DNA from 2 places in the Roseateles sp. DAIF2 genome. Region 1 is predicted to be linked to the other one. Evidence: riboswitches for the same ligand, from Rfam matches in the RefSeq annotation. Region 1 holds a riboswitch; the other holds the start of a gene.

The links. Region 1 has a riboswitch for glycine ahead of G8A07_RS24565 (D-amino acid dehydrogenase). Riboswitches for the same ligand answer to the same signal wherever they lie in the genome.
Positions count from the first base shown of each region.
Region 2: it holds a riboswitch for glycine, as region 1 does, so the genes downstream of both, gcvT (glycine cleavage system aminomethyltransferase GcvT) here and G8A07_RS24565 (D-amino acid dehydrogenase) in region 1, are expected to answer to the same signal.

Region 1 is NZ_CP049919.1:5,332,613-5,343,677, reverse strand. It holds gene hppD (4-hydroxyphenylpyruvate dioxygenase) at 1-23, opposite strand, end outside; gene G8A07_RS24605 (Lrp/AsnC family transcriptional regulator) at 149-631, shown strand; gene G8A07_RS24600 (methyltransferase domain-containing protein) at 636-1,241, opposite strand; gene G8A07_RS24595 (HDOD domain-containing protein) at 1,261-2,103, opposite strand; gene G8A07_RS24590 (hypothetical protein) at 2,200-2,454, opposite strand; gene G8A07_RS24585 (hypothetical protein) at 2,497-2,688, opposite strand; gene G8A07_RS24580 (hypothetical protein) at 3,087-3,680, opposite strand; gene G8A07_RS24575 (SRPBCC domain-containing protein) at 3,733-4,335, shown strand; gene fusA (elongation factor G) at 4,345-6,414, opposite strand; gene G8A07_RS24565 (D-amino acid dehydrogenase) at 6,504-7,799, opposite strand; glycine riboswitch at 7,892-8,003, opposite strand; glycine riboswitch at 8,004-8,101, opposite strand; gene G8A07_RS24560 (hypothetical protein) at 8,125-9,261, opposite strand; gene G8A07_RS24555 (response regulator) at 9,431-10,108, shown strand; gene G8A07_RS24550 (hypothetical protein) at 10,202-11,065, shown strand, end outside.
Region 2 is NZ_CP049919.1:3,417,116-3,428,180, forward strand. It holds gene G8A07_RS15785 (response regulator) at 1-364, opposite strand, end outside; gene G8A07_RS15790 (tripartite tricarboxylate transporter substrate binding protein) at 421-1,383, opposite strand; gene G8A07_RS15795 (DUF2987 domain-containing protein) at 1,543-2,205, opposite strand; glycine riboswitch at 2,362-2,466, shown strand; glycine riboswitch at 2,476-2,585, shown strand; gene gcvT (glycine cleavage system aminomethyltransferase GcvT) at 2,638-3,768, shown strand; gene gcvH (glycine cleavage system protein GcvH) at 3,812-4,189, shown strand; gene gcvP (aminomethyl-transferring glycine dehydrogenase) at 4,264-7,188, shown strand; gene G8A07_RS15815 (L-serine ammonia-lyase) at 7,226-8,614, shown strand; gene G8A07_RS15820 (ABC transporter substrate-binding protein) at 8,628-9,377, opposite strand; gene G8A07_RS15825 (RES family NAD+ phosphorylase) at 9,391-10,101, opposite strand; gene G8A07_RS15830 (MbcA/ParS/Xre antitoxin family protein) at 10,101-10,532, opposite strand; gene G8A07_RS15835 (TRAP transporter substrate-binding protein) at 10,712-11,065, opposite strand, start outside.

The sequences.
Region 1 (11,065 bases):
TTGTCCCAGGGGGTGAATGCCATGGCGGGGTCTCCTGCTTTGAATGCCTTGCGATAGGTCAAGACTGTAGGAGCGCAGGGGCGCAGGATTCCTGCGATCTCAGGCGTGGGATGGCGCAATGCTGCAGGAATCCTGCGAAACTTCGGATATGGAAGGCGACATCCAGCTCGACGCGATCGATCGGCGCATTTTGAGGGCGCTGCAGCAGGACGGCCGCGTCACCTATGACGCGCTGGCGGCCCAGGTCAACCTCTCGGCCTCGGCCGTGCTGCGGCGCGTGCGGCGCCTGGAGGAGGGTGGTGCGATCGCCGCCTATGTGGCCCTGGTGCGGCCGGAGAAGGTGGGCCTGTCGCTGACCGCCTACATCAATGTCAGGCTTGAGAAGCAGACCGAGAGCCACAAGCGCAACCCGATGGACCTGTTCCGCGCCGCGGTGCAGACCTGGCCCGAGGTGGTGGAATGCGCGGCCCTGACCGGCGACATGGACTATCTGCTGCGCGTGCTGGTGCAGGACATGGCGCATTACGCCCGCTTCATCAGCGAGACCCTCTTGAAGCACCCCAGCGTGCAGGACTGCAAGACCAGCTTTGTGCTGGACCGCCTGAAGAACACGACGGCCGTGCCCTTGTAGCCGCTCAGCACCGCGTCAGCACCACCGCCAGCTCGAACCAGCCGCGCTCATGCGCAACGGCCGGGTAGGGCGGCGCCGGCCAATCCCACAGCGAAGCCGGGAACAGCACGCGCATCGCGTTGATGTCGCCGTGATAGGGCGGGCCCTCGACCCGACCTTCGGCCGCGCCCTCGCGGCGCGCCTGCATGAAGAGCGCCAGCAGCCGCCCGCCCGGTTTCAGCCAGGCATGCAAGCGATCGGCATAGCGCCGCCATTGGTCCGGATGCAGCGCGCACAGGCAGGTCTGCTCGTAGATGCGGTCCAGCGGCGCCTCCGGGGCCCAGTCCAGCACATCGGCCTGCAGCACCCGGCCCGGCAGATCGCCCAGGCGCTCGCGCGCCAGCGCCACCGCGGCCGGCGCATAGTCCAGCCCGGTGGCGGCGATGCCGGACCGGCCCAGGGCCACCAGCTCATGGCCGCGGCCGCAGCCGGGCACCAGGGTGGCAAGGCCCGGCGCCAGCTGGCCCTCGTCCAGCCAGCGCTGCAGCTGCGGATGGGCCGCGCCGCGGTCCCAGGGGGTGTCGCCGTTCTCGAAGCGCTGCTGCCAGAAGTCCAGGGTCGGTCCGCTCATCGGGAGATCGTGCTTTCTTTCAGTCGAGTTCGTGCAGCAGGCGCTCGGTGGCCAGCGGGCCCAGGTTCAGCAACTGGGCGATGTCGCTGATGTCGTCCGGCACCGCAGCATCGTCCCAGCCGTCGGCCGTGTGGCGCGCCAGGCGCACCGCCAGGCGCACCGTCTGCACCTGCGGGTCGAGGCCGCGCTTGTCGTCGGTGATATGGGCCAGCAGCTCGGGCAGATGCCAGGTCTTCATCAGGGCCTGCTCGAGGTCGGCCAGCTCGATGTTCAGCAGCTCGCGCTGCACCGCGGCGCTGCGCAGCTGGCGGTCGGCCTGCTGGCGCGCGCGGATCTCCAGCGCCAGCGCCGGCGCATGCACCCACAGCAGCATCTCGGCGAAGTCATGCAGGCTGGCGGCGCTGTGGATCACGGCCGCGTCCGGGTCGGCGCGGTGCGCCGCGAAACCCAGCGCGAAGCGCGCGGCGCGGTCGGCGCGGCGCAGCACGCGCTGCAGCCCGGCCAGCGCCGCCGGCTGGTCGGCCAGGCGCTGCTCCACGGTGGGCTGCGGCCCGAAGGCGGCGAAAAAGGGCGTGATGCCCATCCAGACGATCGCCGCCGTCACCGTCTCGGCATCGGTCAGCAGTCGCCCAGAACGGTGCGTGGCCGCATGGGCCAGCACCTTCAGGGTCATCAGCGGGTCGGTGGCGATCATCTCCCCGATGCTGTTGGCATCGAAGGCATCCTCATTGGCGCGCATCAGCTCCAAGGATTCGGCCGTCGTGGCGAGCACGGGGATCTCCGCATCGCGCAGGGCCGCCGTCCAGGCGGCCAGATCGGGCGGGGCCTGGCGCAGCGGCAGGGCAAGAGCGGGCGGGTTCATGCAGGATCACCTCGGGATGATGGTGATCGTATATCGGCATGATCTCGCCCGTCTTGACGCCCAGGACCAGCCGCGCCAGGCCCATCAGTACCGGAATCACAGGCGCGTGACACCCGGCAGGGTGCCGATCAGTTGGCCGTCGACATACAGCGCCCCTTCTGGCGCGCCGGCTTCGGCGTAGAACTCCAGCTCCGGCGCGCGGCGCCGGCGGGCCTGCACCCGGGCCAGGCGCTCGGCCAGCCGCAGCATGCCGGCGCCGGTGCGGCGCAGGGTACTGGCCAGGCCGCGGCGCCAGGCTTCGGCGGTGATGGCGGCCTCGGGGTGGCGGCCCATCGCATACACATGTTTCATGATGATTCTTCTCCCGTCGGGATGCCCCGCTCGCGTCGCGAGTCAGGGGCTGCGGTCTAGAGGCACGAGCTGACGGACTTCCTTCAGCAGGGCGGTCTTGGCTTGCTGGCGCTGCGACTTGCTCGCGGCGTCATGGCGGCCGGCCTGACGCAGCAGGCTCGGCGCCACCAGCGGATTGCGCGGCTTGCGCAGGCTCAGGCTGAGCTGCGGCCGGGGAGCGGTGAACTGAGACATGAACTCTCTCCTTGCGAGCCGGGCTCGCGGCAGAACAATGGGCGATGCGGCGGCGCCACTGCAGCGCGGCAGCGTCATCGGAAGCAAAACAACATCAACGCAGAGCCCGCGGGGCGGCTCTTGAGCGAATGGCGGGCGCGCGGCGGATGCACAAGAGCGTCGCCTTCCCTCGGGCCACGGTTCTGGGCCCGCAAGGGAGTCGGCGTCGTTGCATCAGCGCGGCGGCTGGCCGGGTCGGATGGGTTGGCCTGTCGGCGTTTGGGGTGTCGTTGCGGTGAACCACGCCGCAACTTGCGCAAATGATAAACGATTGATTATCTTGCGCAAGTGCTTTTTATCTGAAGAGATAAACAAATTAGGGGTGACGGCAACGCCGCCCACGCCCGCGCCTCAGTGTCTCAGCGCTTCTTCGGTTTCAGCGGCGCGATGCCCTGCTGCAGCTTGCGCCAGGCGTCGACGGCATCGTCCACCGCGGGCGCGGCGGGAACAGCGGGGGCCAGGGGCGAGCGACCGGCGGCGGGCGCCTGCGGCGCACGCGGTGCGGCCGGGGCCGGCGGTGCGCCGGGGGTCAGCACCTCGCCCAGCAGGTCCAGCAGCCGGGTGCGGGCGCGCTGCGGGTGGCGGCGGTAATAGGTCAGCACCAGACCGACGATGAAGCGCTCGTCGTCGTCCTGCGGCAGGCTGGGCGGCGGCTCCTGCGCACCGGCGGCCGCGCCCGCGGCCTGCGGGCCATGGGCCTGGTCCATCCAGCCGGCGGGCTTGTGGCTCAGCTGCTCGAACTGGCGCGCCAGCCGTTCGCCGATCTGGCGCGAGCGGCTCTTGATCTGGCTCCAGTAACTCGGTTGGATCTGCAAACGCTCCGCGAACCGGCGCTCCAGCCCGCGCAGGGCGGCGGCATCCGGATGCTTGACGGTGGCGGTGACGAACTCTTCAAACAGGAGCATCGCGTTGTCCAGACGGATCTGTGCGACGTCCCGGGGGGCGGTGGACATATGCGTATGATAAAGCTGCCTTCATCCAGGACCCCGGCCAAGGAGAAACGCCATGCCTCGTCTTGCCGCTTTTTCGCAGGGAATGCTGCTCTCGGGATGCTTGCTGCTGGCCGCCCAGGCCGGCGCCGCCGAGCGCAGTCTTGATAAAGAAGTGATCATCAAGGCCAGCCTGGACCAGGCCTGGGCCAGCTGGACCACGCGCGAGGGCATCGTCGGCTTCTTCGCGCCCGACGCGAAGATCGAGCCGCGGGTCGGCGGCGCCTTCCAGATCTATATCGACCCCGGCGCCGAGCCCGGCATGAAGGGCGCCGACGAGATGCGCTTCATGGCGCTGCAGCCCCGGAAGATGCTCAGCTTCGACTGGAACGCGCCGCCCCATCTGCCCGAGGCGCGGGCGCAGCGCACCTTCGTGATCGTGCGCTTCGAGCCAATGGGGGTGGACCAGACGCGGGTGCGCCTGCACCACACCGGCTGGGGCGAGGGCGGCGAATGGGACAAGGCCTATGGCTACTTCGACCGCGCCTGGGGCAATGTGCTGGCGAATCTGAAGAAACGCTACGAGACCGGCCCACAGGACTGGACCGACTGGCTGGCCCAGCTGGAGAAGTTCCGCGCCCAGGCCCGCGCGGCCGCGGCGGCCTCGGCGCCGAAGTAGGCGGCCGCGCTACTCCTCGTCGCGCAGCTTGTAGGCCCCGGCCAGCTGCGCCTGGGTGTTGGGCGGCACCGGCTCGTAATGCGAGAGCTCCAGGGTGTAGCGCCCCTGGCCGCTGGTCAGCGCGTTGAGGCGGTTCTGGTAGCTGGCCAGTTCGGCCAGCGGCGCCAGGCCCTGCACCGCGATCACGCCGGGCACCGGCGAGCGCGTGCCGTTGACCTGGCCGCGCCGCGAGGCCAGGTCGCCGGTGATGTCGCCCATCGCGCCGGCCGGCGCGCTGATCTCGACATGGACGATCGGCTCCAGCACCAGCGGCCGCGCCTCGCGCACTGCGGCGACCAGGGCCTTGCGGCCGGCGGTGACGAAGGCGATCTCCTTGCTGTCCACCGAATGGTGCTTGCCGTCGAACACCGTGACCCGCAGGTCCACCAGCGGGTGGCCCGAGACCACGCCGGCCGCGCAGGCCTGGCGCACGCCCTTCTCGACCGCCGGCATGAACTGGCCCGGGATGGTGCCGCCCTTGACCGCATCGACGAACTCGAAGCCGGCGCCGCGCGCCAGCGGCTCGACGCGCAGGAACACCTCGCCGAACTGGCCGGCGCCGCCGCTCTGCTTCTTGTGGCGGTAATGGCCCTCGGCCGGGGCCGAGATGGTCTCGCGGTAGGCGACGCGCGGCGGCTGCGTCGCGACCTCGAACTTGTAGGTCTCGCGCAGCCGCTCCAGCAGCAGGCGCAGGTGCAGCTCGCCCAGGCCGTAGACCAGGGTCTCGTTGGTCGCGGCCGCATGCTCGACCTTCAGGCAGGGGTCCTCGTCGACCAGGCGGCTCAGGATCTCCCACAGGCGCTGCTCGTCGCCATGCCGGGCCGGGCTGATCGCCAGGCCATGCACCGGCACCGGGAACTCCAGCGGTGCGAGGTGGATATGCTCGTCCTCGGGCGCGTCGTGCAGCACCGCGTCGTAATGCAGCTCCTCGACCTTGGCGATCGCGCAGAGGTCGCCGGGCAGGGCCTCGTCCACCTCCACATGCTCCCTGCCCTGCAGCATGAACAGATGGCCGACGCGAAAGGGCTTGCGCGCATGCCCCACCAGCAGCTGGCTGTTGCGGGTCAGGGTGCCCTGGTGCACGCGCAGCACGCCCATCTTGCCCAGATAGGGGTCGGCGACGATCTTGAACACATGGGCCAGCACATGGGCGCCGGGCTCGGGCAGGGCCTGCAGCGGCAGCGCGTCGGGGCCCTCGCCGCGCAGGAACTGCGGCGGGTTGCCCTCGACCGGATTCGGCAGCAGGCGCTCGATCACGTCCAGCAGCTCGGCCACGCCGGCGCCGCTCCTGGCCGAGGTGAAGCAGACCGGGATCAGGTGCCCCTCGCGCAACGCCTGCTCCAGCGGTGCATGCAGCTCGCTGGCATCGACATCGCCCTCGTTCAGGTAGCGGTCGACGAAGGCCGCATCGACCTCCACCACCTGCTCGACCAGGGCCTGGTGCGCGGCCGCGGCGGAGTCGAAGTCGGTCGCGCCCTCGCGGCAGTAGAAGCAGTCCTGCACCCGGCTCGCGCCCTGGGCCGGCAGGTTCAGCGGCAGGCACTCGCGGCCGAAGGTCTCGCGCAGCTGGGCCAGCAGGCCCGGCAGGTCGACGCCGGGCGCGTCGATCTTGTTGACCACGATCAGCCGGGTCAGGCCGCGCTGCGCCGCCGCCTCCATCATGCGCGAGGCCATCAGCTCGACGCCGTTCTGCGCATTGATCACCACCACCGCGGTCTCCACCGCCTCCAGCGCCGGCAGCGACTGGCCGACGAAGTCCGGCGCGCCGGGCGTGTCGATCAGGTGCAGGCGCAGGCCGGCGTGACGCAGGTGCAGCAGGCTGGACTGCAGCGAATGCTGCAGCTTCTTCTCCAGCGGGTCGAAATCGCTGACGGTGTTGCCGCGCTCGACGCTGCCCGGCGCCGCGATGCCGCCGGCCCGGTGCAGAAGGGCCTCGGCCAGGCTGGTCTTGCCGGCGCCCGCCGGCCCCACCAGGGCCAGCGTGCGGATCGCGGCGATCCCGGGGTGGACGGGGCTGGTGGGACTCTGCTGATCCGCCATGGCACGCTCCTGCAGGAAAGCCGGACGGCCCCAGGGTAGGGCATGCGCGCCGGGCCGGCAAGAGGCCTTGCGCGCATCCCCGGCGCCGCTCAGCCGGCCAGGCGCGGGCGCATCAAGACCTGCCCCTCGTCCAGGCCGGTGAAGGCATAGTCGAACTCGGGCCGGCGGCCGCCGACGATGTCGGCGATCGCCGCGCCCGAGCCGCAGCCATGGGTCCAGCCCAGCGTGCCATGGCCGGTGTTGAGGAACAGGTTGGCGATGCGGCTGCGCCCGATGTAGGGCAGGTTCGACGGCGTGGCCGGGCGCAGGCCGGTCCAGTACTGTGCGCCGCTGCCGTCGGTCATCTGCGGGAACAGCTCACGGGTGCGGCGCACGATGGCCTCGCAGCGCGCCAGGTTCAGCGAGCTGTCGTAGCCGTTCAGTTCGGCGGTGCCGGCGATGCGCAGACGCTCGCCCAGGCGCGAGAACACCAGCTTGTACTCGTCGTCGGTCAGCGAGACCTGGTAGCTGTGCTCGGCCGAGGTGACCGGCAGGGTGACCGAATAGCCCTTGGCCGGATAGATGTTCAGATCGACCCCCAGCTCGCGCGCGAAGCCGCGGCTGAACGAGCCCAGGCACAGCACATAGCTATCGGCGCGCAGGCGCTCGACCCGGCCGCCGGCATCGGCGGTGACGATCTGCTCGATCGCGTCGCCGCGGCGCTCGATGCCCAGCAGGCGGGTCTCGTAGCGGAAATGCACGCCGGCCTCGGCGCAGCGGCGCGCCAGCTCCTGGGTGAAGCGGTGCGCGTCGCCCGACTCGTCGCTGGGCGTCATGCTGCCGCCGACGATCTGGTGCCGGCATTGCGCCAGCGCCGGCTCGATCGCGACGCATTCATCCGGCGTCTTCATGTCCAGCTCGCAGCCCTGCTCGCGCATGATGCGCGCGGGTTCCTGGGCGGCCGCGTACTCGGCCTCGCTGGTGTAGAAATGCAGGATGCCTTGGCTGCGCTGGTCGTACTGGATGCCGGTGGCGGCGCGCAGCTCGCGCAGCTTGGCGCGGCTGTACATGCCCAGGCTGACGATGTTGCGGATGTTGTGGGCGGTGCGGCCGGGCAGGCATTCGCGCAGGAAGGCCAGGCCCCAGCGCCATTGGGCGGCATCGGCGCGCAGGCGGAACAGCAGCGGCGCGTCCTCCTTCATCAGCCATTTCAGCACCTTCAGCGGCGCGCCCGGATTGGCCCAGGGTTCGGCATGCGAGACCGAAATCTGCCCGCCGTTGGCATAGCTGGTTTCCAGCCCGGCGGCGGGCTGGCGATCGATGACGGTGACCTCATGGCCGGCCTGGCGCAGATACCAGGCGGAGGTGATGCCGGTGATGCCGGCGCCCAGAACGATGACATGCATGAAGACAAGCTCCTGCTGTGCGCCGGCGCAGGCATGCGGGCGGTCACCATCGAGCAAGGGATGGACCGGGAGCGTGCATGCGCCTGACGCGCGCCGCTCCCGCTGTCCTTGGTACCTGAGAGATTCGGCGCGCACCACCCGGTGTGCGCCTTGCTCCTTCGGTGGCGCTGCCGTTGCGGCAGCGCACTCTCCAGCATTCGGCTTGTGGCGGATCCAGTACGGGGCCTGAGCGAGTATGGGAGCTTGCGCCTTCGGCGGCCGGCATCGGGTGAGGATGCGCGGCACTCTCCTGAATCCGTGGCGCAGTGTAAGCGCTTTCGCCCGTTCAGCGACGCAGGTGGCTGCCCATGAAGTCACGGGTTTGCTCGCGCGTCCAGCGCAGCGCCTGCTGGGCGTCGATGCGGCCGAATTCCCTGCGCAGATCTTCCGGGGCCTGAGCCAGCTGGGAGCCCAGCAGGAACTTGATGTCGGCGAAGCCGTTGTGCTTGGAGCCGGCCAGCACCTCACGCTTGCCCGGCCCCTGGCGCAGCTTCCAGACTTCCTCGATGCTCGGGACGGTGCCGCCGTTGGCGCCGCTGTCCTCGCTGAGCAGGAACATTAAGGGCTTGGTCCAGGGTTGCTTGCGCTCACCGTAGACCGAGCCATCGATGTCGATCCCGGCCTGCACGCGGGCGTCCTGGCGCGAGGTCTGCAGCGCGGCCGAGCCGCCGAAGGAATGGCCGTAGGCGCCGACGCGGCTCAGGTCCAGCCGCCCGGCCAGCAGATGGTGGCCCGCGGGTTCGGCGTCGCGCGCCTTCAGCCAATCCAGCACGAAGCGCTGGTCGGCCACCATCGTCGCCATGCTCGCGTCGCTCGGCTGGGCGACGCCGTTATTGACGACCAGGCGACCGCCCGACAGCAGGGTCGGGCCGCTCAGATAGGGATGGTTGATCGCGACCACCACATAGCCATGGCTGGCCATGTCTTCCAGCAAGCTGCTGTAGACCTCGACGGGGGCGCCCCAGCCCGGCGAGAACAGAAGCACCGGATGGCGCCGGCCCTGGTTCAGCGAAGCCTCCTTGCGCGCGTTGGTGGGGGCCTGCGCGGCGGGCAGTGCCGGCACCGCCTGGCGCACCACGGACCAGACCTGCGCGTCCATGTAGTCCGCGCGCGCCGCGCGGGGCGTGCTGTGGATCGGGTACCAGACCTTCAGGCTCAGCTCGCGCGGGCTGCCGTTGCCGGCATAGGGGTCGAGGCGGGCGCCGTCCAGCGCCAGGAAGCCGGCCTTGCCCACGCAGCTGCCGCCGGTCGGTGCAGGCAGGCGGCTCGCTTCCGTGGTCGGCAGGCCGCAGCGCCGGGCGTAGGGGCGCTCATCGTCGCCGCCGCCGCAGCCGGCGAGGCCCGCCAGCAGGGCGGCCAGGCCCAGCAGGCGCGGCACGGTGAAGGAATTGCAAGGGCGGGAAGCTACAGCAGGCATGCTCATGAGGCGGGTGACGGAAGCAGCGCGCGAGCGCCAGCGTCCCTACTCTGGGCGGCCCGCCTGAAGCGCGGCTTGGGCCTTAATGAAGCCTTGCTGAATCGGCCTGTTGCGGGCTGCCGGATACTCGCGGCGCCGCGCTCGATGAAGAAGATGACGGCAAAGGACAAAGGGCATGAAGGTTCTGTTGCTGGAGGACGATCTGGACCTGGGCAATGGCGTGCGCATCGCGCTGGCCGACCAGGGCCTGGAGGTGGTGTGGCTGCGACGGCTCGACAGCGCGCTGACGGCGCTGGACGACCCCAGCTACGACATGGTGCTGCTCGATCTGGGCCTGCCGGATGGCGATGGGCTGGAGCTCCTGGCGCATTTGCGCCAGGAGCGCAGCAATCTGCCGGTGCTGATCCTGAGCGCGCGCGACGCGCTGTCGGACCGGCTGCGCGGGCTGGACGAGGGGGCCGACGATTACCTGGTCAAGCCCTTCGCGCTGGCCGAGCTGCTGTCGCGCGTGCGCGCGCTGGCGCGGCGCAGCTACGGGCTGGTGGAGGACGGCACGGTCAATCTGCGCGGTCTGAGCCTGCACGAGGGCATGCGCTGGGCCGCGGTGGACGGCCAGCCGGTCGAGCTGTCGCGCTGCGAGTTCGAGCTGCTGGCCCTGCTGCTCAAGCGCATCGGCCGCGTCGTCACGCGCCGCGCGCTGGAGGAAAGCGTGCTGCCGGGCGGGCTGAACAACGAGAGCAATGCGCTGGACGTGCATATCTCCAACCTGCGCCGCAAGATCGGGCCCGGCTATGTGCGCACGGTGCGCGGCGTCGGCTACGTGATCGACGCGCAGGCCGGCGAGCCGGGCTGAATCGGCGCACAGCCGCCGCATGACTTTGGGCATGTGGCGTCCTCGTTAGCATGCGCCGCGACAGCGATAGCTCCCGCCCGCATGAAGGTTGTTGTGACCAAGCCTCCGTTTTCCCTGCTGACCTGCCGCGAGGCCGGTGCCCGTTACGAGATCAATCTGGGCGCCTCCGGCCTGCTCGACCTGGACCAGCTGGCGGACCGGCCGGTGCTGGTCTGCGAGGGCGACTGGGTGCTGCCGGCCACCCTGCGGCTGGACTGGGCCGAGGGCTGGGGCGATGCGGCCTGGCGCGCGCGGCTGGGCATCGTGCTGCCGGAGGGGGCGCTGGCCGAGACGGAGCGGATCGCCGGCCTGCTGGTGCTCGGCGACCTGCAGATCGACGGCGCGCTGATCAATGCGGACCTGAACGATGCGCCCTTTCTGGCGGTGCGCGGCCATCTGATGGCGCGGGCCCTGGTCAATGGCGGCGCCGCGATCATCGTCGAGGGCTGTGCGCATATCGCCGAATGCGTGATCGGCCGCGACAACCATGGCGGGCTGGATGTGGCGCAGCGCCTGCGCACCACGGTGCTGATCCGCGACGGCCATATGCTGCATGCCGGCGAGATCGAGGCCATGGCCACCTACGAGCCGCGCCGCGACGGCGGCGAGATGGACCTGCTCGGCAGCGTCGAGGCCTGGCTGCCGCAGCGCCTGCGCGGCCTGCTGGCCGACCATGTGCTGGCCTATGGCGATATCTGGCGCCTGCTGTGCCAGGACCGCTCGGTGGTGCGCGCCGAGCGGGTGCGCCTGTGGCCGGCGCCGCCGCGCCATGTCCGGCCGCTCGACGCGCAGGACTGCCTGGAGCGGGCCAGCGTCGACGAATGGTTCACCCTGCGCCTGGTGCCGCCCACCCTGCGCCGCGATGATGCGCTGCTGCTGGCCCTGACCCGGCTGTGCCCGCGCTTTTATCGCAGCCTG
Region 2 (11,065 bases), 1.9 Mb from region 1:
GGCCGCTGGCGCGGCGCAGCAGCGCGCGGATGCGCGCCAGCAGCTCGTCCAGCTCGAAGGGCTTCAGCACATAGTCGTCGGCGCCGGCGTCCAGCCCCTCGACGCGCTGGCTCAGCGCATCGCGCGCGGTCGCGATCAGCACCGGCAGCTGCTGCTTGCGCGCGCGCAAGGCGCGCAGCACCGACAGGCCGTCGCGCTTGGGCAGGCCCAGGTCGAGCAGCAGCAGGTCGTAGTTCTGGGTCTGCAAGGCGGTATCGGCCAGCTCGCCGTCCTTGACCCAGTCCACCGCATAGCTTTCGGCGCGCAGCAGGTCCAGCAGCTGCTCGCCGATCATCGGATCGTCTTCCACCAGCAATAAACGCATCGGCCGATTGTCTCAGCCGGCGGCGGCGTCCGACTTAGACGAGGCTTAGGAGCGGGTCAGGCCTTCAGCTTGAGCATATGCACCACCACGCGGGCGGTGGTCATCTCCGATTCGACGAAGCTGCGGAAGTCACTGCCGGAGCGGTAGGTCGACAGCCAGTCGTTGCGGCGCACCAGGTCGGCCCATTCGTTGGAGCGGGCAACACGTTCCAGCAGGCTGGCCATGGCCTGGGTCTGGCCCTCGTTGAGGCCGGAGGGCGCGAACACGCCGCGCCAGTTGGCCAGTTCGGTGTCGATGCCGCCCTCGCGCAGCGCCGGCAGGCCGTAGCGGCCGCGCCGCGAGCTGACCGCCAGCACGCGGATCGTGCCGGACGCCATCGCGCCGCGGAATTCGCTGTAGCCGGAGATGCCCAGCTGCGCCTTGCCCTCGGTCAGCGCGCGCACCGCATCGCCGCCGCTGCTGGTCGGCAGGTAGCTGAAGTTGTCGGGGTTGCCGCGGCTGGCGCGCAGCATCATGCCCAGCAGCATATGGTCGACGCCGCCGGCCGAGCCGCCGACCACGGTGGCCTTGAAGTCCGGTAAGGCCAGGCGCGCGGCCAGGTCCTTCAGGGTGCGGATCGGCGAGGCCGCCGGCACCGCCACCACCATGAAGTCGCTGGTCAGCCCGGCGATCGGGTTGACCTGGCTCAGGTCGACCTTGGGCCGCTGCAGCGCGATGCCGCCGAGCAGCACCATGCCGGCCACCATCAGGGTGTTGGGCGCACTCGGATAGCGCTCGACGAACTGGGCCAGGCCCAGGGTGCCGGCCTTGCCGCCGATGTTCTCGTACTGGATGCGGTCCACCAACTTGGCGGTCTGCATCGCGGTGCCCAGCGCGCGGCCGGTCTGGTCCCAGCCGCCCCCCGGGTTGGCCGGGATGACGATGCGCAGCTCCGGCAGGGTCTCGAACTTCTGGGCCCGGGCCCCGGCACCGCACAGGGCGGCGGCAGCCCCCAGCAGCACATGACGACGATCCACCATCTTGCCCACCTCCCTGGTTTGTCTGATGTGGCGGGAGTCTAGGGGGCCCACCGCGCTTGCGCACCTGCGACGACCGCACCGTCGCGGTGCAAAGTGTGCGATTTGCCGCGATTCAAACCCGACGAAAGTCACTTGCGTCGCGCATGGGCGACTCCTTGATCACTCCATGTCGCCGACGATCGCGCTGATCTGGCCCTCGGTCGTCAGCTTCGGCTGCGCGCGCTGCAGCTCCGGGCTCATGCGCAGCGCGATCTGGCCCTTGGCGTCCGCCTTGTAGGTCTTGGCCCCCTCCGGCAGATGCACCACCAGGGCACAGGGCGGCGCGGCGCTGGCGCAGCGGAACACCATGCTGTGCACCTTGGGCGCCAGCAGGCTGAGCATGCCGGCCTGGCGCTTGATGAAGCCGTTCATTTGCGTGGCGGAGCGCTGCAGGTCGGCATAGTCGAACTGGCGCGGATCCGGCACCTTGGCGACCAGGTCGATATTGAGGTCCAGATCGTCCTCCGGCCGGTCCGCCTGCACCACCGGATCGAAGCCCGGCTTGGCCAGGCCCGCCGGGCGCTCGAAGCTGCCGTCCGCGCGCAGCGGCAGCTCGACCCGCTGGCCCTGGTCCTGGTACCAGACCTTCACCACGGTGCCGGGGGTCTTGCTGACCAGGGTGTGGCGCAGCGCGATCGCGTCACGCTCGCCGCTGGGCAGGCGCTCCAGCTGGGCGGCGGCCTCAAACAGCTTGCTGGCGGGCATCTGGGCATTCGGCACGGCCTGCGCGGCTACGGCCAGCAGCAGGGAAGAAGACAAGAGGACGGAAGCACGGATCGGCATGAGGACTCCTGAATAGGGCAGATGTGAGGCAAACCGGCCCAGTCTGCGCAGCCGGGCTGAAGCGCGGCTGAGCCCTGCATGAAGCGAGGATGAAGAAAAGGCGGCGACAGGGCCGTGCGGCGACTTCGCCCCGGGCAGCCCAAACCCTGGCTACAATGCCGCCCGTCAGGAGAGAGCTTCCCAGCCGGAAGCCGCCGAAGGCGCAGTGGCACTGGTGATCCCACGCTGCGAACGCTCAGGCAAAAGGACTGACAAAACGCCCATAACCGGGCGTTCCTCACTGGAGAGAGGCGGGCCATCGAGTCCGTCCACCGAAGGGGCAAGCCGTTGGCGATCGGTCAGCGGCCAATCTCTCAGGTAAAGCGGACAGCGAGGGCATATCCCCCCACTCCACCCGGAGTGGGTCTGTCGAATGCCCTCGGAGCCTGGTCCATGTCCGCAGCCCCCCACAACGAATCCCTGAAGACCACCCCGCTGCACGCGCTGCACCTGGAACTCGGCGCCAAGATGGTGCCCTTCGGCGGCTACGACATGCCGGTCCAGTACCCGGCGGGCCTGATGGCCGAGCACAAGCACACCCGCGCCGCCGCCGGCCTGTTCGACGTCTCGCACATGGGTCAGGTGCGCCTGGTCGGCGCCGATGCCGCCGCCGCGCTGGAGACCCTGGTGCCGGTCGACATCGTCGACCTGGGCATGCTCAAGCAGCGCTACGCCCTCTTCACCGACGAGAACGGCGGCATCCTGGACGACCTGATGGTCTGCCGCCGCCCGGACGACCTGTTCGTGGTCGTCAACGCCGGCTGCAAGGAACAGGACATCGCCCATCTGCAGGCCAAGATCGGCGGCCGTTGCGAGGTCATCCCGATGCCCGAGCAGGCCCTGCTGGCCCTGCAGGGCCCCGAGGCCGTCACCGCGCTGGCGCGCCTGAACCCCGACGTCAGGCAGTTGGTGTTCATGACCGGCGGCTTCTTCGAGCTGGACGGCATCCCGACCTTCGTGACCCGCTCGGGCTATACCGGCGAGGACGGCTTCGAGATCTCGGTGCACCAGGACCAGGCCGTCGCGCTGGCGCGCAAGCTGCTGGCCCAGGCCGAGGTCAAGCCGATCGGCCTGGGCGCGCGCGATTCGCTGCGCCTGGAGGCCGGCCTGTGCCTGTACGGCCATGACATCGACACCACGACCACCCCGGTCGAGGGCGCGCTGACCTGGGCGATCCAGAAGGTGCGCCGCGCCGGCGGCGCGCGCGCCGGCGGCTACCCCGGCGCCGCGGTGATCGACCAGCAGTTCGCCGAGGGCGCCGCGAAAAAGCGCGTCGGCCTGGTCAGCAACGAGCGCATGCCGGTGCGCGAGGGCGCCAAGCTGGTCGACGCCAGCGGCGCCGAGGTCGGCACCGTCACCAGCGGCACCGTCGGCCCGACGGTCGGCAAACCGGTGGCCCTGGCCTATGTCGGCGCCGCCCATGCCGCGCTGGGCACCGAGCTGTTCGCGCTGGTGCGCGACAAGCGCACCCCGATGACCGTGTCCGCCACGCCCTTCACGCCGAACCGCTACTACCGCGGTTAAAGCGCCCAAGAAACACAACCCTTCCCCAACGGAGCAAGAGCCCATGAGCACCATCAAGTACACCGCCGACCACGAATGGGTCCAGATCGAAGCCGACGGCACGGTCGTCGTGGGCATCACGGTCCACGCGCAGGACGCGCTGGGCGACGTGGTGTTCGTCGACCTGCCCGAAGTCGGCAAGAGCTTTGCGACCAAGGAAGTGGCCGGCGTGGTCGAATCCGTCAAGGCCGCCGCCGACGTCTACATGCCGGTCGCCGGCGAGATCACCGAGGTCAACGAGGACCTGCGCAACGATCCCTCGCTGGCCAACAGCGACCCGCTCAAGAGCGGCTGGTTCTTCAAGGTCAAGCTGGCGAACAGCGCCGAGCTGGACGGCCTGATGGACGCCACGGCCTACGACGAGCTGGTCAAGAACAGCTGAGCCTTAACTCCATCCAGCAGTAGCAGTAAGGACGGGCACGTCATGTGCCCGTCGTCGTATTCCAAGGAACTTCCATGTTGATGTCTGCGCTCAAGCCCCTGACCGAGCTCGAAAACGCCGCCGAATTCCAGGCCCGCCATATCGGCCCCGACGCCGCCGACGAGGTCGGCATGCTCTCCGTGATCGGCCAGGCCTCGCGCCGCGCGCTGATCGAGGCCATCGTGCCGGCCAGCATCAAGCGCTCGCAGGGCATGGCCCTGCCGGCCGCGGTGACCGAGGCGCAGGCGCTGGCCGAGCTGAAGGCGCTGGCTTCGCAGAACAAGGTGCTGAAGAGCTATATCGGCCAAGGCTACTTCGGCACGCTGACCCCCGGCGTGATCCTGCGCAACATCCTGGAGAACCCCGCCTGGTACACCGCCTACACGCCCTACCAGGCCGAGATTTCGCAAGGCCGCATGGAGGCCCTGGTCAACTTCCAGACCATGGTGACCGACCTGACCGGCATGGCCATCGCCAACAGTTCGATGCTGGACGAGGCCACCTCCGCCGCCGAGGCGATGACCCTGGCCGCCCGCGTGGGCAAGAGCAAGAGCCTGGTGTTCTTCGTCGCCGACGACGTGCTGCCGCAGACCCTGGAAGTGGTGAACACCCGCGCCAAGCCGCTGGGCATCACGGTGCAGGTCGGCCGCGCCGAGGACGCCGGCAAGACCGAATGCTTCGCCGCGCTGGTGCAGTACCCCGGCGTCAATGGCCAGCTGCGCGCGCTCAAGCCGATCGCCGACGCGGTCCATGCCCAGGGCGGCCTCTTGATCGCCGCGGCCGACCTGCTGGCCCTGACCCTGATCCAGTCGCCCGGTGAACAGGGCGCCGACATCGCGGTGGGCACGACCCAGCGCTTCGGCATGCCGATGGGCGCCGGCGGCCCGCATGCCGCCTACATGGCCTGCAAGGACGAGTTCAAGCGCAGCCTGCCGGGCCGCCTGGTTGGCATCAGCGTCGACTCGCATGGCAACCCCGCCTACCGCCTGGCGCTGCAGACACGCGAGCAGCATATCCGCCGCGAGAAGGCCACCTCCAACATCTGTACCGCCCAGGTGCTGCCGGCCGTCGTCGCCAGCATGTACGCGGTCTACCATGGCCCGCAGGGCCTCAAGCGCATCGCCCAGCGCGTCGCCAGCTATGCCGCGATCCTGGCCCAGGGCCTGAAGGGCCTGGGCTGGAGCGTGCTGAACGAGGCCAGCGCCTTCGACACCCTGCACATCGCCACCGGCGCCAAGACCGAGCAGATCCTGGCCGCGGCCGTCACCGCCGGCATGAACCTGCGCCGCGCGGGCGCCGACAGCGTCAGCGCCTCGCTGGACGAGACCACCACCCGCAAGGACCTGCTGGCCCTGCTGTCGGTGTTCGCCGAGGGCAAGACCACCCTGCCCGGCTTCGAGAGTTTCGAGAAGGGCGTCGCGCCGCTGATCCCGGCCGAGCTGGCCCGCTCCAGCGCCTACCTGACGCATCCGGTCTTCAACACGCACCACTCGGAAACCGAGATGCTGCGCTATCTGCGCGCCCTGGCCGACAAGGACCTGGCGCTGGACCGCTCGATGATCCCGCTGGGCTCCTGCACGATGAAGCTCAACGCGACCAGCGAGATGATCCCGATCACCTGGCCCGAGTTCGCCGGCGTGCATCCCTTCGCGCCGCAGGACCAGTTGAAGGGCTACAGCCTGCTGAACCAGGAGCTGACCAGCTGGCTGTGCCAGGCCACCGGCTATGCCGGCATCAGCCTGCAGCCCAATGCCGGCTCGCAGGGCGAATACGCCGGCCTGCTGGCGATCAAGGCCTTCCACGAGGCGCGCAAGGAAGGCCATCGCAAGATCTGCCTGATCCCCGAATCGGCCCATGGCACCAACCCGGCCTCGGCCCAGATGGTGGGCATGCAGGTCGTCGTGACCAAGTGCGATCGTGATGGCAATATCGATCTGGCCGACCTGAAGGCCAAGTGTGAGCAGCACAGCGCCAACCTGGCCGCGATCATGATCACCTACCCCTCCACCTATGGCGTGTTCGACACCCATGTGAAGGAGATCTGCGCGCTGGTGAAGAGCCATGGCGGCCGCGTCTATGTGGATGGCGCCAACATGAACGCGCTGGTCGGCATCGCCGCGCCGGGCGAGTTCGGCGGCGACGTGTCGCACCTGAACCTGCACAAGACCTTCTGCATCCCGCATGGCGGCGGCGGCCCCGGCGTCGGCCCGGTCTGCGTGGTCGAGGACCTGGTGCCCTACCTGCCGGCGCACCGCTCGGCCGGCCTGGGTAACGACAGCAATATCGGCGCCGTCTCAGCCGCGCCGCTGGGCAATGCGGCCGTGCTGCCGATCTCCTGGATGTATGTGCGCATGATGGGCGCCGAGGGCCTGACCGCGGCGACCGAGACCGCGATCCTGTCGGCCAACTATGTGGCGGCACGCCTGTCCGACCATTACGACATCCACTTCAGCGGCAATATCGCCGGCGTGAAGGGCGGCGGCGTGGCCCATGAGTGCATCCTGGACCTGCGCCCGCTGAAGGACACGAGTGGCGTCAGCGCCGAGGACGTGGCCAAGCGCCTGATCGACTATGGCTTCCACGCGCCTACGCTCAGCTTCCCCGTCGCCGGCACCCTGATGGTGGAGCCGACCGAGAGCGAGTCGAAGTTCGAGCTGGACCGCTTCTGCGACGCGATGATCGCGATCCGCGCCGAGATCGCCAAAGTCGAGAGCGGCGCCTGGACCCGCGAGGACAACCCGCTGGTCAACGCGCCGCACACCGCCGCCAGCCTGCTGACGGGCGACTGGACCCATGGCTACGGCCGCGACGAGGCCGCCTACCCGGTGGCCAGCCTGCGCAAGCAGAAGTACTGGGTGCCGGTGGGCCGCGTGGACAATGTCTACGGCGACCGCAACCTGTTCTGCTCCTGCCTGCCGCTGTCCGAGTACGGCAGCGACGACGAAGCCAGCAAGGCCTGACCCTCTCCCAGCCAGCCCGCCCCAAGGAGCGCCGACGATGGCCGTTTCCGTTTTCGACCTGTTCAAGATCGGCATCGGCCCGTCGAGCTCCCACACGGTGGGCCCGATGCGTGCTGCGCGCCTGTTCGGCCTGCGCCTGAAGCATGAGGGCCTGCTGGAACGCGTGGCCCGCGTGCAGGTGATCCTCTACGGCAGCCTGGGCGCCACCGGCAAGGGCCATGGCAGCGACAAGGCGGTGCTGCTGGGCCTGGCCGGGCATGAGCCGGACACGGTGGACGTCGAGGCCATCCCGGGCCTGCTGGACGGCATCCGCGCCGGCGACCTGAACCTGGTCGGCGAGCGGATGCTGCGCTTCGACGAGACCAAGGACCTTGTGTTCAAGCGCCGCGAGTCCCTGCCCTTCCATGCCAACGGCATGCGCTGCCTGGCCTTCGACGCCGAGGGCGGCGAGATCGCCAACCGGGTCTACTACTCGGTCGGCGGCGGCTTCATCGTCAGCGACGAGGTGGCGGCGGATGGCAGCAAGCAGAAGGTGATCGCCCCCGATGCCACCGTGCTGCCCTATCCCTTCAAGACCGGCGACGAGCTGCTGGCGCTGACCCGGGAGCATGGCATCTCGATCGCCGAGGTGATGCGCCGCAACGAGCGCCACTGGCGAGCGGACGAGGAGACCCGCGCCGGCCTGCTGAAGATCTGGCGGGTGATGCAGGACTGCGTGGCCCGCGGCTGCCGCACCGAGGGCATCCTGCCCGGCGGCTTCAAGGTCAAGCGCCGCGCGGCCCAGCTGCACCGCGACCTGACCGCCAACCCCGAGGCGGCGCTGCGCGACCCGCTGCAGGTGATGGACTGGGTGAATCTCTACGCGCTGGCGGTCAACGAGGAGAACGCCGCCGGCGGCCGCGTCGTCACCGCGCCGACCAATGGCGCGGCCGGCATCGTGCCGGCGGTGCTGCACTACTACTCGCGCTTCGTGCATCACGCCAACGACGAGGGCGTGGTCGACTTCCTGCTGACCGCCGCGGCGATCGGCATCCTCTACAAGGAAAACGCCTCGATCTCCGGCGCCGAGGTCGGCTGCCAGGGCGAGGTCGGCGTGGCCTGCTCGATGGCCGCCGCCGCGCTGTGCCAGGTGATGGGGGGCACGCCCGAGCAGGTCGAGAACGCCGCCGAGATCGGCATGGAGCACCACCTGGGTCTGACCTGCGATCCGGTCGGCGGCCTGGTGCAGATCCCCTGCATCGAGCGCAACGCGATCGCCTCGGTCAAGGCCATCAATGCCGCGCGCATGGCGCTGCGCGGCGACGGCACCCATTTCGTCAGCCTCGACAAGGTCATCAAGACCATGCGCGACACCGGCGCCGACATGATGACCAAGTACAAGGAAACCGCGCGCGGCGGCCTGGCGGTCAACATCGTCGAGTGCTGAGCCCGCGACGGCCTCAGTGCGGCGGGTTGTCCTCCGGCAGCCAGCGCTTGTAGATCGCCTGGAAGCTGCCGTCGCGCTTCATCGCGTCGAGCTGGCGCTGCCAGGCGCGCACCAGGGCGTCCGGCGTACCGCGCGAGAAGGCGATATAGCCCTCGGTGCTGGCGAAGCTGTAGACGATCTCCAGCGCGTCGGCCGGCAGGCCCATCTCGGCCAGCGTCGCCGGCATCGAGATGCGCTCGGTCGCGAACAGCGGCGCGCGCCGCGCCAGCAGCATGCGCACGCCCTGCTGCGGATCGCTGACCTCGAACAGATTGCGAAAGGCCTGGCTGCGCAGTTGCTCGGCGGTGTACCAGCCGCGCACCACCAGCACCTCCTCGACCAGGCGCGCCTCGCCCAGATGGCGCAACCGCAGCCCGCCGCCGGCCGGCGCATACAGCGCGCTGTAGAAGGTGACGATCGGCCCGACCCATTTGAACAGGCGCTCGCGCTCGGGCGTGCGAGCCATCGCGAACAGCGCGGCGGGCCGCTGCGGCTGCTGCGCCTCGCGGAAGGCGCGCGCCCAGGGCATGAACTCGATCTCGGCCGGCTGCTCCAGGCGGCGCTGGATCTCCTGCACCACCTCCACCGCCAGGCCGCGCGGCCGCCCCTGCTCGCTGTAGTTGATCGGCGGGAATTCCTCGCTGAGCAGGCGCAGCGGCGCTGCGTTCACCACCCAGGGCCAGGCCAGCAGGAGCAAGCAAAGCCAGGTCCGCAGCGGCGACATGATGGCGCAGGCGCTACAGCGCCCGCAGCTCCGATTTCAGGTACCACTCGGCGATGCGCTCGCCGTCCCAGCGCAGGCAGACATGCTCGGCCTGGCGGCAAGGCGGCACGGTGGCGCGTGGCGTGAACAGCGCCACGCATTGCCCGCCGGGATGGCGCACGCTGTCATAGACGATGCCGGCCTCGCCGGCCAGGCGGCGCTGCACACCATAGACCTGCGAGACGGCGTAGCTGTCCGGATCGTGCAGCACGCCGCCCAGGCCGCGCAGGTCACGCAGGCTGGCGCGCACCGCGACGCGGTAGCAGCGCAGGTCGATATCGAGCGCCGGCTCGGCCGTGCGGGACAGGAAGCGCGCGCGGTGATGACTGACCTCGGCCACCGCGGTCTCCAGCGCCGCGGCGGCGTAGTAGACGCCGTAGCTGCCGTCCGAGAAACGCGAGCCCTCGGGATTCAGATGGGTGAAGGCCGCCATGATGGGACTGCTGCCCGGGCCGCTGATGCGCTGCTCGGGCGAGACCAGGCGCAGCTGCCCGACCTCCTCGCGCAGGCGCGGATTGCCCAGCGACTCGATCGCGAACACCACGTCCAGATCGGCCGGATCGGCCACCGCATCGAACAGCGAGACCGGCGGGAAACGGCTCGGTATCAGCCGGCAGCTGTCGGCCCAGTGGAGCTCGCGGCGCGGCGTGTCGAGGGCGGCGGTTTCGTCGTCCTGCAGCGCCATCAGGCCCAACCGCCGCGTTGCGCGTCCAGGTACTGGCGCACGACGAACAGGTCGGATACCTGCCCGCCCAGCAGGCGCTCCAGCGCGGTGCCGCCACCGAACAGCGGCGCGCTGTTGGGCCGGCGCATCCAGGCATTGGCCCGCTCGGGGATCGGCAGCAGGATCTGCAGCGCGGCATAGATGCCGAACAGATGCGACAGGCGCTCCAGGGTCGCGCCGTCCAGGCCGCGCTTGATGCGGCCGGCCTTCCAGTCGAAGAAGGTGGTGCGGCCGCAGCCGAGCAGGCGCTGCTGCTCCTCGTTGGAGAGCTCCCAGGCCTTGGCGATATTGAAGAAGGTGCGCAGCGCGGCGGCGGCGGCCGGCGATTCCAGATCGGCGGCGCCCGGAGCCGTGGCCGGTGCCGCTTCGCGGGCGTGAAAGACGAGAGCCATCGGGTCCTCCTAAAGGGATGTCCCTGATGGCTCTCAGTGTAAGTTCAATTGAGAACTGAAGTCAAATTTCAGTCCACTCTAGAACTTCTGCATTCCCCAGCGGCGTCCGAGGATCCGGCTCTGCCGGGCCTGCGGGCGCGCCCCCTCGAGGGGGCGGCCGCAGGCCGTAGGGGGTAGGCCTACTTCCTACGGATCTTTGCCAGTTCCGCCTGCGTCTCGTTCCACAGCTCCATGCCGACCTGGGTGGCGATGCCGGCGTTGACCTTGGTCAGCTTGTCGCGCATGCGGCCGACCTCGGCCGGGCTCAGCTCGGTGACCTGCATGCCCTTGGCCTTCAGCTCGGCCAGGGCCTTGGCGGCCTCCTCGCGGGTGTCCTTGCGCTCGAAGTCGCGGCTGATCGCGGCGGCCTTCTGCAGCACCGCACGCTCGTCCTTGGACAGGCCGTCCCAGAACTTCTTGCTGACGGTGACGATCCAGGGCGCGTAGACATGGTTGGTCACGCTGAGGTACTTCTGCACCTCGTAGAACTTGGC